Regions from separate parts of the Kitasatospora sp. NPDC053057 genome, predicted to be linked through region 2. Evidence: riboswitches for the same ligand, from Rfam matches in the RefSeq annotation. Region 2 holds a riboswitch; the other holds the start of a gene.

Region 1 (3,347 bases), on a different contig from region 2:
TGTACGAGGCCTGCGAGCCGGTCTCGTCGCCGGAGGCGACCGGGCGGTCCTTGGCGCTGACGATGCCGCTGGTGACGGTGGACTCCAGGCCGTACGGCGCGCCGATCGCGATCGTGGCGTCGCCGACGTTGACCTTGTCGGAGTCGGCCAGGGCCAGCGGCGCCAGCTTGGCCTTCGGCGGGTTGTCGATCTTGACCACGGCGACGTCGTAGCCCTCGGCGTGGCCCAGCACCGAGGCGCTGTAGGACGTGCCGTCGGCGAACTTGACGGTCAGTTTGCCGCCGTTGAGGGTCGGCGCGACCACGTGGTTGTTGGTGAGGATGTGGCCCTCGGTGTCGAAGACGAAGCCGGTGCCGGTGCCCGACTCCTGGGAGCCCTGCGCCTTGATGGTGACGACGCTGGGCAGCGCCTTCTGCGCGATGCTCGCGATCGAGCCGGGGGCGGGCTCGTTCTTCTGGGTGTTGCTGGCCTGGACGGTGGTGCTGCGGTGGTCGTCCACGGAGCTGCTGCTGTTGTTGTGGTCGGTGGCGACCACACCGATCGCGCCGCCCGCGACACCGGCGACCAGCGCGACGGCCGCGAGCAGGGCCACCAGGCCGCCACGCTTCTTGCGTGGACCGCCGGGGCCGGCCGGGCTGCCGGGGTAGTCGGCCGGGTAGCCGAGCGGACCGTTCGGGCCGCCGGGGTGGCCCGGGCCGCCGGAGGTGGCGTCGTGGCCGCCCCAGCCGCCGAGCGGCTGGCCGGCGCCGAAGGGGTGGTGGCCGGGCGCGGCGGGCCCGCTGGCGTCCGGAGCGCCGTACGGCTCCTGCGCGTTGGCGGCCGGAGCGCCGTAGGGCTCCTGGGCACCGGCGGCGGGCACGCCGTGGGTCGGGGTCGCGTACGGGTTGGTGCCGGGCGGCACGGCGGGCGCGGCCGGAACAACGGCCTGCGCGGCCGGGGCCACGGCCGCAGCCGGGGCGGGTACGACGGGCGGCGCGGGCGGCAGGACCGGCGGCGGGGCGTCGATGTAGCCGGTGACCGGGTCGACGGCCGGCTCCTCGACGGCGGGCGCGGCCGGGGCCTCCGGCGCGGGGACCTTGGTGAAGGCGACGGTGGGCTTGTACCCGCCCTCGGCCGGAACGCCCTCGGCCGGAACGCCCTCGGCCGGAGCGGTCTCGGCCGCGTCCGCCACCGACGGCTCGACAACCGACTCGACAACCGGCTCGGCTGCCGGCTCCGGGACCCGGCTGAACGCCATGGTCGGCTTGTGCCCGCTGTCGGCCGCCGGAGCACCGTCGGCCGGAGCCGCGTCCGCCGCCGACGGCTCGACAACCGACTCGACAACCGGCTCGGCCGCTGGCTCCGGGACCCGGCTGAACGCCATGGTCGGCTTGTGGCCGCCCTGAGCGGTGCCGTCGGAAGCGGCGCCTGCCGCCTCCTGGGCCCCGGCGGGCTGCTCCCCCTGCGGCCCGGCGGGCCCAACCTCGCGCTCGGTGCTCACGGACGACCTCCATAGCTGACAGAACCAAGGACCATAGTTTTTCGCACTGTCGATTCGATTGCCGTAAGGACCCCTCTGAAGAACTCATAAGAATCCTTAGCCGCCACCGACGACCGGGGCTCCCCACCCCCGTCCGGCATCCCGCGATGCGGACCGCGCACCCCGTGGCCTTTGGCGTTCGTACCCGTGCCGGTTAGCCTGTCGCTCCAAACTGACACGCGGGAGCTTGGACCCACCAGGCTGAGAGTGCGCATGTCGACGGTACGCCAGGCAAGCGACAGGCCGACCGTCGAGGGGGCGCTGACCGCCGGAACCTGTCCGGGTAATGCCGGCGTAGGGAGTATCGGCCATGCCGCCTGCTTCGCCATCCTCTTCTTCGGGCGCGCCCGCGTCCAAGGATTTCTCCGGTCTTCCGACCGTCTCGGACGCGGCCACCGCGCTGCTCGACCACCGGGTCGAGGCACCGCTGGTGCTGGACACCGAGCCGCCGCGCACCCTGCGCTTCCGGGACCACTTCGCGCTCTGGATGAACCTCGGCGTCAGCCTGATCGGCTTCTCGACCGCGGCCACGGTGCTCGGCGAGAAGGGCAGCGAACTGTCGCTGGCCGCCGCGGTGACCGCGATCGTGACCGGTACGGCGGTCGGCACCGCGATGCTCGGCGTGGCCGCGCTGATCGGTGCCCGGACCGGCGCCCCGGCGATGGCCAACCTGCGCGGGCTGTTCGGCACCCGGCTGTCCTACCTGCCGACCGTGCTGAACATCGTCCAGTGCATCGGCTGGGGTGTGTTCGAGCTGCTGACCATCGCGGCGGGCGCGCAGACCGTCGCCCACACCACCGGCTACCGCTGGCTGTTCGTGCTGCTCGCGGGCGCGCTGACCACCGCCCTGACGATCTGGCCGCTGGGCTCGATCGCGGTGCTGCGCCGCTTCGTGGCCGGGGCGGTCGCGGTCGCGATGGTGTACTTCACCGTCCAGCTGGGCCGGCAGGGCGTGCCCGACCCGGGTGCGGGCAACTGGCACGGCTTCCTGGGCGCCACCGACGCGATGATCGCGGTGTCGATCTCCTTCGTCCCGATGGCCGCCGACTACACCCGGCACTCGCGCACCCCGCGCTCGTCCTTCTGGGGCAGCTTCTCGGGCTACACCGTCGCCCAGGTCTGGTGCTACGTGCTCGGCCTGATGGCGCTGCTGCAGTCCGACGGCGACCCGAGCCGGATCTTCGACTCCTTCCTCGGCGTCTGGGCCGGCTGGCTGTTCCTGCTGGTGCTGGTGCTGCGCGAGACCGACCAGTCCTTCGCCAACGTGTACTCGACCGCGATGTCGCTGCAGAACCTGCTGCCGCGGGTGGACCGCCGGGTGCTGAGCGGCGGGATCGGCGTGCTGACCACCGTGCTGGCGCTGCGGATCGACCGGTTCACCGACACCTACAGCAACTTCCTCGGCCTGATCGGCTCGGTGTTCGTGCCGCTGCTGGCGGTGCTGGCGGTGGACTACTTCTTCGGCGCAGGCCGGCACGGCTGGGACCTCTCGGAGCGGGCGCCGTCCCGCTGGCTGATGCTGCTGCCGTGGGTGCTGGGCTTCGTCGTCTACCAGTTCATCGCGCCGACCGCGGTGGCCGGCTGGTGGGTGGACTTCTGGACCTCCGCCCAGGGGGCGCTGCACTTCACCCCGCAGGAGTGGACCTCCGCCTCGCTGTTCGCCTTCCTGGTGCCGGCGCTGGCCACCTGGGCGCTCACCCCGCTGACCCGCCGCACCGCGCGGGTCTGAGGCCGCGCCGGACCGCAGCGGGCCGCGGAGGCGGGGCCGGCCCCACAGGTTGGGACCGTCTTCGCCTCCGCGACACCTGTGCCCCCTATCGTTGGGCCC
Region 2 (3,347 bases):
TCGCGCGGCCGGTCCACCGCGAGCAGCGCGCTGGGCACGCCGTCGCGCAGCCACAGCACCGACCAGGCGGCGTCCTGCGGGCTGCCGCGCCACAGGACTTCGTCGCCCTCGGCGTGCCGGCCCGCGTACTGGACCATCCGCCCGAACTGCTCGGACCAGAAGTACGGCACCGGGTCGTACGGCGCGTCCGCCCCGAGCACGGCGGCGGCCGCGGCCCCGCCCGACTGCAGCGCGTGGTCCCAGTGCTGGACGGTCAGCCGGGCGCCGGAGCGGGCCGACGGGTAGCTGACGCAGTCCCCGGCCGCGAACACCCCGGGCAGGCCGGTGCGCAGCCGCCCGTCCACCACGACCGCGCCGGAGGCGTCCAGCTCGACGCCCGAGCCGGCCAGCCAGCCGGTCGCGGGCCGGGCGCCGACGCCGACCACCACCTCGTCGGCGGGCAGGTGGGAGCCGTCCGCCAGCAGTACCGCCCCGGGCTCGACGGCGGCCACGCCGACGCCGCAGCGCAGCTCGACCCCGGCCTCGGCGTACCAGGCGGCCATCGCCGAGCCGACCTCGGTCGGCAGCGCGCCCGGCACCGGCGCCGGACCGGCCTCGACCACGGTGACCTCGCAGCCGGCCTGGCGCGCGGCGGTGGCCACCTCCGCGCCGATCCAGCCCGCGCCGACCAGCACCAGCCGCAGGCCGGGGCGCAGCAGCGCGCGCAGCGCCAGGGCGTCGTCCAGGGTGTGCAGCAGGTGGGCGCGCTCGGCCCCGGGCAGGGCGCGCGGGGTGGCGCCGGTGGCGATCACCAGGGAGTCGTACGGGAGGTCGCCGCCGTCGGTGTGCAGCACGCCGGGGGCGAGGCCGGTGGCCCGGCGGCCGGTGAGCAGCTCGATGCCGAGCCCCTCGTAGTCGATGTCCAGGGTGGTGGCGTCGGCCTTGCCGAGCAGCACGTCCTTGGAGAGCGGCGGCCGGTCGTACGGCGCGTGCGGTTCCTCGCCGACCAGGACGATCCGCCCCCGCCAGCCGCCCTGCCGCAGCTTCAGGGCGCACTGCGCCCCGGCCAGCCCGGCTCCGACGACGACCACCCGATCCGTTCCGCTCAGCTCTGCCACGCCCGTCACTGTACTCAGCGACCGGCCGGGCCCCGGCGGCCGTCCACCCCTCGTACGGCCCTTCGGCCGCGCCGACCCCCGGCGTTAAGGTGGGGGCACCACACGGGAGCCCGGCGAACCGGGCTGAGAGGCGGGCTGGCACGGCCCGCGACCGTCCGAACCTGATCCGGGTCATACCGGCGAAGGGAGAAGAGCAGCTTTGTCACGCTTGCCATCGGGCAGCCGCGCCGACGTGCTGGTGATCGGCGGGGGCGTCATCGGCCTCGCCGTCGCCTGGCGCGCCGCACAGCGCGGGCTGCGGGACGTGATCGTGGTCGACCCCGACCACGGCGGGGGCGCGGCCGGGGTCGCGGCCGGGATGCTCGCTCCGGTCACCGAGCTGCAGTACGGCGAGGAGCCGCTGCTGCACCTCGGGATGGCCTCCAACCAGCGGTACGAGACCTTCGCCGCCGAACTCACCGAGGCCGCCGGCGGCCTGGACACCGGCTACCGCCGCTGCGGCACCATCGCCGTCGCGCTGGACTCCGACGACCGCGAGGAACTGCGCGAACTGCACGCCTTCCACCAGCGGCTGGGCCTGGACTCCAGCTGGCTGACCGGCCGGGAGGCCCGCAAGCTCGAACCGATGCTCGCCCCCGGCGTGCGCGGCGGCCTGCACGTCGCGGACGACCACCAGGTGGACCCCCGCCGGCTGCTCACCGCCCTGGTCGCCGCCTGCGAGCGGGCGGGCGTCCGGCTGCACCGGGCCGAGGCCGTCGAGCTGCTGGTCAACGGCGGGCGCGCGACCGGCGCCCGGCTGAGCAGCGGGGAGAGTCTGGGCGCCGACCAGATCGTGCTGGCCGCCGGGCCGCACAGCCACCGGCTGCCGGGCCTGCCCGAGGGCGTGCTGCCCGCCGTCCGGCCGGTGAAGGGGCAGGTGCTGCGCCTCCATGTCCCCGACGCCTACCGGCCGTTCCTCTCCCGCAACGTCCGCGCGGTGGTGCGCGGCCAGCACCTGTACCTGGTGCCCCGGGAGAACGGCGAGCTGGTCATCGGCGCGACCACCGAGGAGCAGGGCTACGACACCACCGTCACCGCCGGAGGGGTGTACGAACTCCTGCGTGACGCCCATGAGTTGGTCCCGGGCATCACCGAACTCCCGCTGCGGGAGACCGCGGCCGGACTGCGGCCCGGTTCCCCGGACAACGCCCCGCTGCTGGGCCCGACCTCACTGCCCGGGCTGGTCGCCGCCACCGGCCACTACCGCAACGGCGTGCTGCTCACGCCGGTGACCGCCGACCTGCTCGCCGACTACCTGGCGACCGGTGAAGTCCCCGAGCTCGCACGGCCGTTCACGCCCACCCGGTTCTCCCCCGACGCCCCCACCACGAAGGCCTCCGCATGACCGAGACCAGCCCGACCGACATCGCCCTGACCGTCAACGGCGAGCCCCGCCGGGTGCCCGCCGCCACCACCCTCGCCGAGCTGGTAGCCACCGTCAGCGCCGCCAACACCGGCGTCGCCGCCGCCCTCAACGAGGCCGTGGTGCCGCGCAGTTCGTGGCCCGCGACGGCGCTGGGCAGCGGCGACCGGATCGAGATCCTCACCGCCGTACAGGGAGGCTGAACCATGGCCGACGACCTTCTGACCATCGCCGGGACGACCTTCTCCTCCCGGCTGATCATGGGCACCGGCGGCGCGCCGAGCCTGGAGGTCCTGGAGCGCGCCCTGCTCGCCTCCGGCACCGAGCTGACCACCGTGGCCATGCGCCGGGTCGACGCCACCACCCAGGGCTCCGTCCTGGACGTGCTGACCCGCAACGGCATCCGCGTCCTGCCCAACACGGCCGGCTGCTTCACCGCCGGCGAGGCCGTGCTGACCGCCCGGCTGGCCCGCGAGGCGCTCGGCACCGACTGGGTGAAGCTGGAGGTGATCGCCGACGAGCGCACCCTGCTGCCGGACCCGATCGAGCTGCTGGACGCCGCCGAGACGCTGGTCGACGACGGCTTCACGGTGCTCCCGTACACCAACGACGACCCGGTGCTGGCCCGCAAGCTGGAGGACGTCGGCTGCGCGGCGATCATGCCGCTGGGCTCGCCGATCGGCTCCGGCCTGGGCATCCGCAACCCGCACAACTTCCAGCTGATCGTGGAGGGCGCCGGGGTCCCGGTGATCCTGGACGCGGGCGCCGGCACCGCCTCCGACGTCGCGCTGGCGATGGAGCTGGGCTGCTCCGCGGTGATGCTCGCCTCCGCGGTGACCCGGGCTCAG

The links. Region 2 has a riboswitch for thiamine pyrophosphate ahead of thiO (glycine oxidase ThiO). Riboswitches for the same ligand answer to the same signal wherever they lie in the genome.
Region 1: it holds a riboswitch for thiamine pyrophosphate, as region 2 does, so the genes downstream of both, ACIG5E_RS04255 (purine-cytosine permease family protein) here and thiO (glycine oxidase ThiO) in region 2, are expected to answer to the same signal.

What each region holds. Positions count from the first base shown of each region.
Region 1 covers NZ_JBITZP010000002.1:360,776-364,122, reverse strand. The annotation lists gene ACIG5E_RS04260 (S1C family serine protease) at 1-1,480, opposite strand, end outside; TPP riboswitch at 1,689-1,837, shown strand; gene ACIG5E_RS04255 (purine-cytosine permease family protein) at 1,830-3,248, shown strand.
Region 2 covers NZ_JBITZP010000015.1:137,126-140,472, reverse strand. The annotation lists gene ACIG5E_RS18175 (NAD(P)/FAD-dependent oxidoreductase) at 1-1,106, opposite strand, end outside; TPP riboswitch at 1,190-1,302, shown strand; gene thiO (glycine oxidase ThiO) at 1,297-2,481, shown strand; gene thiS (sulfur carrier protein ThiS) at 2,478-2,702, shown strand; gene ACIG5E_RS18160 (thiazole synthase) at 2,706-3,347, shown strand, end outside.